3 regions of the Nonomuraea sp. NPDC059194 genome follow, and region 3 is predicted to be linked to each of the others. Evidence: riboswitches for the same ligand, from Rfam matches in the RefSeq annotation. Region 3 holds a riboswitch; each other region holds the start of a gene.
The links. Region 3 has a riboswitch for cobalamin ahead of ACFXJ8_RS04770 (ABC transporter substrate-binding protein). Riboswitches for the same ligand answer to the same signal wherever they lie in the genome.
Positions count from the first base shown of each region.

Region 1 (4,377 bases), on a different contig from region 3:
ATGGTCCCGACCAGCAGGAACCTGGCCGCGTGCCGTACGGAGACGGCCTCCCGCTCGACGTAGCAGGTGCCGAGCGCGGCCGCGTCGAGCAGCAGATCCACCAGATGGTCGTGCAGCAGGTTGACCTCGTCGACGTAGAGCACGCCCCGGTGGGCGGCGGCCAGCAGTCCGGGCTCGAACGCCTTGACCCCCTCCGTCAGCGCCCGCTCCAGGTCGAGCGAGCCCACCAGCCGGTCCTCCGACGCGCCCACCGGCAGCTCCACCAGCGCGGCCGCCCTGGTCACCACCTGCTCGCCCGGCTCGTGCGGCCCCTCGGGACACTCGGGGTCCGGCGCGGACGGCTCACAGGCGAACCTGCACGCGGCCAGCACGTCCACCGGTGGGAGCTGCGCGGCCAGCGCCCTGACGATCGTCGACTTGGCCGTGCCCTTCTCGCCCCTGACGAGCACGCCGCCCACGCGTGGAGAGACGGCGTTGAGCACCAGCGCCAGCTTGAGGTCGTCCAGGCCGACGACGGCGCTGAAGGGATAGGTGGCGGTCACGGTGAGGCCTTCCGGTTGACGTACCCGATCCGCCAGCCCTCCCGGGCGGCGGACACCTGCGTGAGAGAAAGGGGGGCGAGATCGAAACGGGCGGCGACAAGTGGGTCTGTCCCGAGCGCGTGCCCCAACACCGCCCGCACCACCCCCACATCGCACACGACGACGATCCGTTCGGGAGAACCACCGGCGCGTGAAATGCCAGGAGCACCCCCGGCCGGCCTCGGACCGGCCGCGACTGAGCTTTGGTCGGACGCAGCCGAACCCCGACCGGACACGGCCGGACCCCGACCGGACGAGGCTGGGCTCGGGTCGGAGGCGGCGGGGCTCGGGTCGTGCGGGTGGTCGTCCTGGCGGGGGGCGTCGCGGAGGGTTTCCAGCCAGCCGACGACCCGGGCGGCCGCGTCGGCGTGCGACTCGCCGCCGTGGGGTGCCGCGCCGGGGTCGGTGAGCCAGCGCGCGAAGGACTCCGGGTCGGCCTGCGCGACCTCCTCGTACGGCAGGCCGCGCCACCTGCCGTGGTCCGGCTCGGCCAGCTCGGGCACGACCACCGGCTCGAACCCGAGCGCGACGGCCGTTTCCCAGGCGGCCGGACCCGGCGCGGCGAACGCCGCTCGCCCGGCGAACACCGTTCCCGCAGTGAACATCGGGGCCAGGCGGCGGGCCTTGTCGAGGCTTGACGGGTCGGCGCGTTCCTCCCCCGTGGGGAAGCGCGCGCCACGCATGCCCGCCGTCAGAGCATGCCGTACGAACAGCACGCTGGTCAGCTGACCCGCACCTTCGCGCGTTCGCCGGCCACCGCGAAGAACACCCCGAACGCCGCCCAGAACACCAGTTGGGTGCCGAGGGAGGCCACGCGGAAGTCCCAGAGCAACGTGGCGGGGAAGCCCTCGGGCACCTCGTCCACGCGCGGAAGGAGCGCCCAGGCGGCGATCACCGGCACCAGGAAGGTGGCGCCGCCCACCAGGCCCTTCGCCCAGACGCCGGGCACGGTGACCCTGCGGGTGGCCGCGACGGCGATCGCGATCGAGGCGAGGCCGACCAGGACCATCACGACGTAGAGGAGCGTCCTGGAGTTGATCGTTTCAGGATCGCCCACGGCGGGTGGATTGGCTGGATATTTCAGGAAGGGGACAAGGATGATCGCCCCGAATGCGGCTGCCGCGGCGGCGACGGCCAACGCAGGTTCCGACCGGGGGCCGACTCTGCCGCGCAGTCCGGCGAAGACGAGGGCGAAGATGCCGCCCACGGCCACGCCGTACAGGCCGGTGGCGAGGAAGAGCCCGGCCTTCTGCACCGGTCTGCTGACCACGGCCTCTTCGCCGTGGTCGTGTGGGGCGGCCTCGGCGTCGTGACTGTTCGACTCCGATGGCGCGGCGGCGGCCGCGGCCTCCTCCAGGGCGATCGCCGCGTCGACGCGCGGCTCCCCCACGAAGAAGGCGAAGGCGCCCGCGATGAGTCCGGCCAGGAGCCCTACGAGCAGGCCCCTGACCACCAGGGTTTTGACCATGACCGTGCCTCAGTGGCAGGGCACGCCGAGCAGGTGACGCCCGTCGTGCATCAGCTCGTGCAGGAAGGTGCCGGTCTGCGAGATCGCACCGTTGTCCATCAGGACGAGGTACGCGAGCAGCATCAGAACGGGCACCGCCAGCAGCCAGCGCGTGAGACGGTGAAGCGGAATGGCGGTTGCGGACGTGGACAGACCACTCATGTGAAGCCTCCTCAGGGATGACGCGTCCCGCTGGTCGAGGTCGCGGCGGTCAGGTGACCTGGCTCCCGGGGTTGGTATTCCCGGATACAGTGGCGCGTCCGCACCGGCATCTCACCGGATTTCCCCTGAGTCGCCGCGAAATCTACCGGAACGTATCCCTTTCTGGGCATTTCGTCAACATCTCCCGTTCCCGGCGACCGGGTATGACAACGTTGCCATTGATCTTGATAGGTCCTAAGGTGACGGCGTCAGCCCCCTGGAACGCCGAGGGAGACCCCGTGCCCGTTCGCCTGTTGTCCGCCGAGTCGACCGATCTGTTCGTAGGAACGGAGGCGCAGCCGTACCAGGTCCTCAGAGTCACCGCCGAGCAGGGTGAGCGTGACGCCGACCTCGAGGTGCGCGGTGAGGGGATCGCGGGCTGCGCGGTCGTGCCCGCGGGTGACGGCACGGTCGTGGTGGAGGTCCCTCTGGAGGTGAGCGCGCCGGTGGGCAGCACCCTCGCCTGCCGCGTGAGCGCCGACGGCGGTGAGCTCGCCGCCGAGGTGACCGTCGAGGAGCCCGGCTGGACGATGCACATGGTGTCGCACTTCCACTACGACCCCGTCTGGTGGAACACGCAGGCCGCCTACACCAGCCCGTGGGAGCTGCTGTCGGGCGACGCGACGACCAGGCCGCTGTGGGAGCGCAACGCGTTCGCGCTGGTGGAGGCCCATCTGGCGCTGGCCTCACGGGACCCCGACTACAAGTTCGTGCTCGCCGAGATCGACTATCTGAAGCCGTTCTTCGACACCCACCCCGAGCGCAGGGCCGAGCTGCGCCGCCTCATGGCCGAGGGCAGGGTCGAGCTGATGGGCGGCACCTACAACGAGCCCAACACCAACCTCACGGGCGCCGAGACCACGATCCGCAACATCGTGTACGGCATCGGCTACCAGCGCGACATCCTCGGCGGCGAGCCCCGTACGGCCTGGCAGCTCGACGCGTTCGGCCACGACCCGCAGTTCCCCGGCTACCTGGCCGCCGCGGGCCTGACGGGCAGCGCGTGGGCGCGCGGGCCGTTCCACCAGTGGGGCCCGATCAGCAAGAACTTCAAGCAGGCCAAGAACGACGCCACGCTGATGCAGTTCCCGAGCGAGTTCGAGTGGATCTCGCCGTCGGGGCTGGGCGTCGTGACGCACTACATGCCCGCGCACTACTCGGCGGGCTGGTGGATGGACTCCTCGGCGACGCTGGAGGAGGCGATGACGGCCGTGTACGAGCTGTTCGCGAGCCTGAAGCCGGTCGCCGCCACCAGGAACGTGCTGCTGCCCGTCGGCACCGACTACACCCCGCCGAACAAGTGGGTGACGGAGATCCACCGGGAGTGGGCCGCCCACTACGTGTGGCCGAAGTTCGTCTGCGCGGTGCCGCACGACTTCTTCGAGGCGGTCAGGGCCGAGACGGCGACGTTCAGCCCGCAGACGCGCGACATGAACCCCGTCTACACCGGCAAGGACGTCTCCTACATCGACACCAAGCAGGCCCAGCGCGCCGCCGAGGTGGCCGCGCTGGACGCCGAACGGCTGGCCGCGTTCGCGTCGGCGCTGGGCCTGGGCCGCTATCCGCACGCGGCGCTGGACAAGGTCTGGCGGCAGCTCGCCTACGGCGCCCACCACGACGCGATCACCGGCTCCGAGTCCGACCAGGTCTACATCGACCTGCTCACCGGCTGGCGCGAGGCCTACGACCTGGCCGCCGACGCCCGCGACCGCGCGCTCGACGCGCTGCTCGGCCAGGTGGCCGTGGACGGCCGTTCGGTCGTCGTCACCAACACGCTGTCCTTCGCCCGCGACGGCCTGGTCAGGGTACGGCTGGAGCCCGGGCTGCGGGTGGACGCCCCCTCGGTCGTCGAGGACGGCACGCACGTCTTCCTCGCCAAGGACGTCCCGGCGCTCGGCTGGCGGGCCTACCCGGTGGTCGAGGGCGAGGCCGAGCCGTGGCGGCCCGTCGAGGGTCACACCATCGAGAGCGGGCGCTGGCGCGTCACCGCCGATCCCGCCCAGGGCGGCGGCCTGACCTCCCTCACCCGCGACGGCCGCGAGCTGCTGACCGGCCTCGGCAACGAGCTGCGGCTCTACGAGGAGTACC
Region 1 is NZ_JBHZBH010000001.1:288,676-293,052, forward strand. It holds gene ACFXJ8_RS01350 (VWA domain-containing protein) at 1-542, opposite strand, end outside; gene ACFXJ8_RS01355 (histidine phosphatase family protein) at 539-1,297, opposite strand; gene ACFXJ8_RS01360 (CbtA family protein) at 1,303-2,049, opposite strand; gene ACFXJ8_RS01365 (CbtB-domain containing protein) at 2,059-2,250, opposite strand; cobalamin riboswitch at 2,281-2,411, opposite strand; gene ACFXJ8_RS01370 (NEW3 domain-containing protein) at 2,529-4,377, shown strand, end outside.
Region 1: another riboswitch for cobalamin. It lies ahead of ACFXJ8_RS01365 (CbtB-domain containing protein); the one in region 3 lies ahead of ACFXJ8_RS04770 (ABC transporter substrate-binding protein).

Region 2 (4,377 bases), on a different contig from region 3:
CAGCCGGCCGAGCGGGACCACCACCTCGAGCGCGACCCTGCCGTCACGCTGCTCGACCGTTCCCGCATCACGTACCCCCACGCCTTGCGGGACCGTCCCCGCGCCTTCCGGGGTTGGACCGGTGTGGGGCAGGTGGGCGGCCAGCAGGGCGGGGCCGTCGGGGAGGTCGGTGACGCGCCACGCGGTGCCGTCGCTCAGCTCCACGAAGGCGCGGGCGGCGACGAGCATCAGCGGGACCACGTCGGCGACGCCCACGGGCAGGCCGGGCCGTACCCCGCCGAGCAGCAGCACTCCGCCGGACGGCGAGGTGGCCAGGAAGGCCACGTCGGCCCCGCAGGACAGCACGTCGCCGGTGCCGTCGTCCAGCGCGAAGAGGAAGCGGCCTGACAGCGCGGCCAGCTCGGGCGCGGCGCACAGCCCGCGGTCCAGGGCGGCGACCAGTGGCCGGACGTCCACCAGGGACGAGGGGGCGCGGCCCGCCAGAGGGGAGGCGAGGATGTTGCGCACCCGCTCGTGGGTTTCGGACGGCAGCAAGCCCGCCGCCGCCATCCGCGCCGCGAACTCCGAGGGCGCGCGCAGGCCACGGACCTGGACGTTCGCCCGGGAGGTCAGCTCGATCACGCCGGATCCGAGCGTGGCGGCGCAGTCCGCCAGCTCCCTGAGCTGGGCGGAGGTGAGCGCGCCGCCCGGGATGCGGACCCTGGCCAGGGCCCCGTCGGCGGCGGTGTGGACCTGCAGCGCCCCAGGACACGCATCAAGGCGTGCTTGTCCCGAAAAGTCATTTATGTCCACGCGGAGGATGGTAACCCGTCCAAAACCCTCTAGTCTGATCGCAGACGAGGGCGACGGAGGAAGCCGGTGCGAAGCCGGCGCGGTCCCGCCACTGTGACCGGGGAGCGAACCCCACCGCAGGCCACTGTCCGGCGACGGATGGGAAGGCCGGGGTGAGCGTCGATCCGGGAGCCAGGAGACTCCCGCTCTCGTGACACCCGCGACCGGGGCGAGGACCCCGAGGGAGGAGTTCCCTGTGCCCGAGAGCACGGCCGTTCTGCTGCTGTCGACCTCCGACACCGACCTGCTCAGCGCGAGGGCGAGCGGCGCGCCGTACCGGCTGGGAAACCCCGCCAGGCTCACGGTCGACGACCTGCCCGCGCTGGTCGAGGGTACGGACCTGGTGGTGGTGCGGCTCCTCGGCGGGCGCAGGGCCTGGGAGGACGGGCTCGACCACCTGCTGGCGGGCCCGCGTCCCGTGGTGGTGCTGGGCGGCGAGCAGGCGCCCGACGCCGAGCTGATGGAGCTGTCCACGGTCAGCGGCGGCGTCTGCGCCGAGGCGCACGCCTACCTCGCCCACGGCGGCCCGTCGAACCTGGCCGAGCTGCACTCCTTCCTGTCCGACACGGTGCTGCTGACCGGGCACGGGTTCGCCGCGCCCGAGCCGACCCCGACCTGGGGGCTGCTCGACATGGAGGGCGCCGTCTCCGAGGGCCCCGTCGTCGGGGTGCTCTACTACCGGGCCCACCACATGGCGGGCAACACCGGGTTCGTCCGGACGCTCTGCGAAGCGATCGGGGAGGCGGGCGGGCGCGCGCTGCCGATCTTCTGCTCCTCGCTCCGTACGGCCGAGCCCGAGCTGCTCGACACGCTGCGGACCGCCGACGCGCTCGTGGTAACCGTCCTGGCCGCCGGGGGCACCAAGCCCGCGACCGCGGGAGCGGGCGGCGACGACGCGGCCTGGGACGTGGGCGCGCTGGCCGAGCTCGACGTGCCGATCCTGCAGGGGCTCTGCCTCACCACGAGCAGGCAGGCGTGGGAGGAGAACGACGACGGCCTGTCGCCGCTCGACGCGGCCTCGCAGGTGGCGATCCCCGAGTTCGACGGGCGGATCATCACGGTGCCGTTCTCGTTCAAGGAGGTCGACGAGGACGGGCTGACCGTCTACGCGGCCGACCCCGAGCGCGCGGCCCGCGTGGCGGGCACCGCCGTACGGCACGCGCGGCTCAGGCACGTCCCGAACGCCGAGAAGAAGCTCGTGGTGATGCTCTCGGCCTACCCGACCAAGCACTCGCGCGTCGGCAACGCGGTCGGCCTCGACACGCCCGCGAGCACGGTGAAGCTGCTGGCCAGGCTCGCCGAGGAGGGCTACGACCTGGGCGAGGGCCTGCCCGGCGTCGCCGACGGCGACGGCGACGCGCTCATCCACGCGCTCATCGCGGCGGGCGGCCAGGACCAGGAGTGGCTGACCGAGGACCAGCTCGCCGCCAACCCGGTGCGCATCTCCGCCGACGCCTACCTCGCCTGGTACGGCACGCTGCCCGAGGAGCTGCGCGAGGCGATGGAGCGGCACTGGGGGCCGCCGCCCGGCGAGCTGTTCGTCCACGAGGGCGACATCGTGCTCGCCGCGCTCCGGGCGGGCAACGTCGTGGTGATGGTGCAGCCGCCGCGCGGCTTCGGCGAGAACCCGATCGCGATCTACCACGACCCCGACCTGCCGCCCAGCCACCACTACCTGGCCGCCTACCGCTGGCTTTCGGCCGAGTTCGGCGCGCACGCGATGGTGCACGTGGGCAAGCACGGCAACCTGGAGTGGCTGCCGGGCAAGTCGGCGGGCCTGTCGGCGGCGTGCGGGCCCGACGCGGCGCTGGGCGACCTGCCGCTGGTCTACCCGTTCCTGGTGAACGACCCCGGCGAGGGCACGCAGGCCAAGCGGCGGGCGCATGCCGTCCTGGTGGACCACATGGTGCCGCCGATGGCGCGGGCCGACACCTACGGCGACATCGCCCGCCTGGAGCAGCTCCTCGACGAGCACGCCTCCATCGCGGCGATGGACCCGGCGAAGCTGCCCGCGATCAGGGCGCAGATCTGGACGCTGATCCAGGCGGCACGGCTCGACCACGACCTGGGGCTGGCCGACCGGCCGCACGACACGGAGTTCGACGACTTCCTGCTGCACGTGGACGGCTGGCTGTGCGAGGTGAAGGACGCGCAGATCCGCGACGGGCTGCACGTGCTGGGCGCGGCGCCCGAGGGGGCGGTGCGGGTCGACCTGGTGCTGGCGATGCTGCGGGCCAGGCAGATGTGGGCGGGCGCGCAGACGCTGCCCGGCCTGCGGGAGGCGCTGGGGCTGTCGGAGGACGGTACGGCGGGCCTGGCGGCAGTGGACGCGGCCGAGTCGACGGCCAGGGCGCTGGTGGAGGGCATGGAGGCCCGCGACTGGGACCCGACCGCCGCCCGCGCGGTCGCGCACTCGGCCGGTCTTCCCGAAGAGCGGCTGGAGCAGGTGGTGCGGATTCTGGAGTTCGCCGCCACCGAGGTCGTCCCCCGGCTCGCCAGGACCAGTGACGAGCTCGACCACCTCCTGCACGCGCTCAACGGCGGCTACGTCCCCGCGGGCCCCAGCGGCTCCCCGCTGCGCGGCCTGATCAACGTGCTGCCGACCGGCAGGAACTTCTACTCGGTCGACCCGCGTGCCGTACCCAGCAAGCTGGCCTGGGAGACCGGCCAGGCGATGGCCGACTCCCTCCTGGCCCGCTACCGGACCGACACCGGGGAGTGGCCGCGCTCGGTGGGCCTGTCGGTGTGGGGCACCAGCGCCATGCGTACGGCAGGCGACGACGTCGCCGAGGTCCTCGCGCTGCTGGGCGCCAGGCCCGTATGGGACGACGCGTCCAGGAGGGTCACCCGCCTGGAGCCGATCCCGCTCGCCGAGCTCGCCAGGCCGCGCATCGACGTCACGGTCCGCATCAGCGGCTTCTTCCGCGACGCCTTCCCGCACGTCGTGGCCATGCTGGACGACGCCGTGCGGATGATCGCCGCCCTGGACGAGCCGGACGAGGACAACTACGTCCGCGCCCACGTCGCCGCCGACCTCGGCGCTCACGGCGACGAGCGCAGGGCCACGATGCGCGTCTTCGGCTCCCGTCCGGGCGCGTACGGCGCGGGCCTGCTCCCGCTGATCGACAGCCGCAACTGGCGCGACGACGCCGACCTGGCCGAGGTGTACGCGGTGTGGGGCGGCTTCGCCTACGGCCGCGACCTGGACGGCGTGCCCGCCCGCCAGGACATGGAGAGTGCCTACCGGCGGATCGCCGTCGCGGCGAAGAACATCGACACCCGCGAGCACGACATCGCCGACTCCGACGACTACTTCCAGTACCACGGCGGGATGGTGGCCACCGTACGGGCGCTGACGGGGCGCGCACCCGCCGCCTACGTGGGCGACAGCACCCGCCCCGACGCGGTGCGCACGCGCACGCTGTCGGAGGAGACGTCCCGGATCTTCAGGGCCAGGGTGGTGAACCCGAACTGGCTGGCCGCGATGCGGCGGCACGGCTACAAGGGCGCGTTCGAGCTGGCCGCGACCGTGGACTACCTGTTCGG
Region 2 is NZ_JBHZBH010000001.1:280,527-284,903, forward strand. It holds gene cobG (precorrin-3B synthase) at 1-792, opposite strand, end outside; cobalamin riboswitch at 810-990, shown strand; gene cobN (cobaltochelatase subunit CobN) at 1,028-4,377, shown strand, end outside.
Region 2: another riboswitch for cobalamin. It lies ahead of cobN (cobaltochelatase subunit CobN); the one in region 3 lies ahead of ACFXJ8_RS04770 (ABC transporter substrate-binding protein).

Region 3 (4,377 bases):
GCGGCCCAGGTGGGCACGCGCAGGCCGACGGTCGCCACCGCCTCGACGCCGCCGTCGGAGGCGGTCGTGTAGCGGTCGACGGAGGCGGCGGTCATCATGCCGACTCCCTCTCCCCCGGGACCTAGCGAGGTCAAGTGGTCGACCGGGTCCATGCGTGAATACCCGGCGACGACCTGGGCGTTCAGCACCCAGGAGCGGGGGCCGATGCCGCCGCCGAGCATGGCCGAGGAGATCATCCGCCAGCCCGGCCCGAACTCCCACAGCAGCGAGCCGAGCCTGGCCCCGTCCTCGACGCGATACGACAGCTTCAACGGCCCCTCACCAGGTGAACGACGGGCCGCCCGTCGGGGCCCGGCTCGATCTTGACATGCGCGTCGAAGTGCCTGCCCACCAGCTCGTCGGTCAGCACCTCGACCGGCGTGCCCGAGGCCACCGCGCGGCCTTCGGCGACCAGGAGCAGCGTGTCGGCGTACTGTCCCGCCAGGCTGAGATCGTGCAGGGTGGTGACGACGGTCAGTCCGTCGGCCAGCCGCAGCTGGTCCACCAGTTCGAGGACCTGCTGCTGGTGGCCGAGGTCGAGGGCGGTGGTGGGCTCGTCGAGCAGCAGGACCGGCGCCTCCTGGGCCAGCGCCCTGGCCAGCACGACCCGCTGACGCTCGCCGCCCGACAGGTTCTCCACCCGCCGCCCCGCCAGCGCCGTCAGGTCGAGCCGGTCCAGCACCGAGGCGGTCACGTCCCTGTCGCGCCTGCTCTCCCGCCCCAAATAGCGGATGTACGGCGTGCGGCCCAGCAGCGCGTAGTCGAAGACGGTCATGCCTGCGGGCAGCGCGGGCGTCTGGGGGGCGAAGGCGACCCGCCGCGCCCGTTCTCTCGGCCTGCCGGGCGGCGCCCCGTCGAAGCGGACCGAGCCCTCGCGGGGCACCAAGCCCATGATCGCGCGCAGGAGCGTGGACTTGCCCGCGCCGTTGGGCCCGATCACCGCCAGCCACTCGCCCCGCCGTACCGTCAGCGAGACCTCGGAGAGCACCTGCCGCTCGCCCAGGACCACCGAGAGCCGTTCGGTCTCGATCACAGCTCCGCCTTCCTGGTCATCCGCAGCACCCCCACGAAGAAGGGCGCGCCGACGAAGGCGGTGACGACGCCGATGGGCAGCTCGGCGGGGGCCATGACGGTGCGGGCGATGAGGTCGGCCAGGACGAGGAACGCGCCGCCGCCGATGAGCGAGAGCGGCAGCACGATCCGGTACGAGCCGCCCGCCAGTCTGCGCACCACGTGCGGGACGACGATGCCGACGAACGCGATGAGCCCGCTGACCGCGACGGCCGAGGCGGTGGCCAGGGAAGCGCCGAAGAGCACGGCCAGCCGTACCCTGGCCGCCCTGACGCCCAGGGCGGTGGCCTCCTCGTCGCCGACCGACAGCACGTCGAGCATGCGCCCGTGCAGCAGGAGCAGGACTGTGGAGACCAGCGCGTACGGCGCGACCAGCGCGAGCTGGTCCCATCCGCCGCTGACGTCGCCGAGGATCCACGAGTAGATGCGCCGCAGCTCCTCGACCTTGAGTTGCTGGACGAAGGTCTGGATGGCGGTGAGGAAGGACGTGACGGCCACCCCCGCCAGCACCAGGGTGGCGGTGCCGCCCGAGCGGCCCGCGGCGTTGCCGAGGGCGTAGGCGAGGAAGACGCCGCCGACCGCGCCGGCGAAGGCGGCCAGCGGGATGCTCGCGGCGTTGCCGGGCAGGAGCACGATCACCACCGTGACCGTCAGGCCCGCACCCGAGGCCGCGCCGAGCAGGTAGGGGTCGGCCAGCGGGTTGCGGAAGACGCCCTGGTAGCCGCCGCCCGCGATGGCCAGCAGCCCTCCGACCGTGGCGGCGACCAGCACGCCTGGCAGCCTGATCTGCCACAGCAGGTCTTGTTCGATGGGGGCGAGCCCGGAATCGACGTGGATGCCGGGCAGCCAGTCGGCGGCCTGGAGCACGACCTGCCAGGGCGAGATGCCGGCCGCGCCGCCCAGCAGTCCCGCGATCATCGAGATCACGAGGACCACGAGGGCGGCGGCGACCCACAGCGGTCTGGCCCTGGCGGGCACGCGCGGCTTCACTGGCTCGCGTCGGCCTTGCGTACGGCCTCGCCGATCGCGGTGGCCAGGTCCACGATGCGCGGACCCCACCGGGAGGCGATGTCGTCGTCGAGCTGGATGACGCGGTCGTTCTTGACCGCCTTCAGGTTCTGCCATCCTGGCCGCTTGGCCAGCGTCTCCTTGCTCTGCTGGCAGCACTTCACGTCGGCCAGGAAGATCAGGTCGGGGTCGGCCTTCGCCACGAACTCCGCCGACAGCTTGGGATAGCCGCCGGCCGCCTCGGGAGCCTTGTCGGCCACGTTGACCAGGCCGAACATGCCGTAGATCTGGCCGATGAACGTGGTGGAGGTGGCGGCGTAGGGCGTGGTGTCGAGCTCGTGGTAGTAGGTGAGCTTCTTGGCCTGCGGCGCGGCCGCGGCGAGCTCTTCCAGCTTGCCCTTCATCCCGGCGACGACCTCGTCGGCCTTGGCCTTGTTGCCGGTGGCGACGCCGAGGTCGACGATCTCGTCATAGGCCTCGTCGATCTTGGTGGCGGCGGGCTCCACCAGAACGGGGACGTTCACCTTGGCGAGCTGGGCGGCGACCTTGTCGTCCGAGGCGACGACGAGGTCGGGCTTGTGCGCGATGATCGCCTCGACGTTCGGGTTGAAGCCCGACAGGTCGGTCTTGGGGGCGTCCGCCGGATAGGTGGACATCTCGTCGACTGCGATGACCTGGGGGCCCGCGCCGATCGCGAACAGCGTCTCGGTGGCGGTCGGCGAGATCGAGACGATGCGCTCGGGCTTCTTGGCGATGGTGACCGCGCCGTTGCCCGCCTGCACGGTGGCGGGGAAGGCGGCGTCCTGCGCGGCGGGGGCGCTCGATGCGGGACTGGGGGCGGGTGCGGAAGCGGGGGCGGAAGCGGGGGCGGAGGTGGGGGCGGTCTGGCCGCAACCGGCCAGGACGACCGTTCCCAGCAGCGCGCCCGCGAAGACCGTGCGTACGGGCCTCACGAGTAGTCCTTTCACACTGTCGGAACCGAGAGACCCGCGAATGTGCGACGGATCACCCTTTTCCACGAGGGTTGATGACGTCGGCGCGGCGGCAGGCGACCTGGCTATGACAGTTGCGGGACAGCGCCGGATTCACACCGGACTTCGCTGCAACGCTGCGCGTCGGACAAACGCTATCAATCCTCCGCGCAAGGCCGAAGTCAAGGGGTGGTGAGCTGGGCCTCCGCCTCGGCGATGATCTCCTGCAGGTGCAGGCCACGCGCCGCGTCGAGCGGGTGGCCGCCGCCCCGCCGTACGGTGGCCGCGAACTCCTCGGCCACCACGTCGAGCGGGTCGTCGTCGAAGGCGGGCAGTTGGACGCTGCCGGCGGCGCCGTACACCTCGACGCGCATGGGAGTGAAGTCGCCCGCGGCGGACATCGACATCGATACTTCGCTGACCGCGCCGCCCTCGTGGTCGAGGAGCAGGCCCATCCACCTGAGCGGGTCGCCGTGGGCGCGCACGCCCACCACCCTGCCGAGGGCGGCGTCGAGCAGGTCGATGACATGTGGCCCGACGTCGAGGAGCGCGCCGCGTTCCAGCCGCCACGGTGTGGCGAACGGCCCGCCGCCCGTGAGCGTGCCTGAGACGGCCGTCGCTTGGCCGCCGAACGCCTCGACCTCGGCGCACCTGGACAGGAACTCCCGCGCCTGCGGCGAGTAGCGCAGCGTGAGCAGCATCTGGGACGGCACGCCCGCCTCCGCCACCGCGCCGGCGAGCCTGCGCGCGCCGTCGAGGTCGGCCGCCAGCGGCTTCTCCAGCAGCAGCGCCTTGCCCGCCTTGGCGGCCAGCACACCGAGCTCGGCCTGTACGGCAGGCGGCACGCAGAAGGCCACCGCCTCCACGTTGTCGAACAGCTCCTCGATCCGCTCGTAGACGGGAGCGCCCAGCCTGGCCGCCGCCTCGGGACGGCGGGCCCACACGCCCGCGAGCCTCGTGTGCGGGCCCTTGGCCAGCATCGGCGCGTGCGCCATCTCCGCCCACGGGCCCGCGCCCACCAGTCCTACCGCCAATGGCTCCATGGGCCTTCACCTTAGATGAGTAGGGGCCTACTCATGCGCCGAGCCCGCGACGGACGGACGCTCTGACCATGACCAGTCTCGACACGACTCCCCGGTCGGGAGCCGACACCTTCGCCCGCTACGCCATGATCACCGCGGCCGTGATCTCACCGCTGACGATCGCCGTGTCCATCCTGCTGGCGCCGGGCGACGTCACCTCCGAAGGAGAGGCGTACGTGCGGCAGTTCGCCGCCAGCGCCTCCGCC
Region 3 is NZ_JBHZBH010000002.1:431,485-435,861, forward strand. It holds gene ACFXJ8_RS04755 (adenosylcobinamide amidohydrolase) at 1-311, opposite strand, end outside; gene ACFXJ8_RS04760 (ABC transporter ATP-binding protein) at 308-1,072, opposite strand; gene ACFXJ8_RS04765 (FecCD family ABC transporter permease) at 1,069-2,100, opposite strand; gene ACFXJ8_RS04770 (ABC transporter substrate-binding protein) at 2,097-3,071, opposite strand; cobalamin riboswitch at 3,144-3,264, opposite strand; gene ACFXJ8_RS04775 (Gfo/Idh/MocA family protein) at 3,272-4,132, opposite strand; gene ACFXJ8_RS04780 (hypothetical protein) at 4,201-4,377, shown strand, end outside.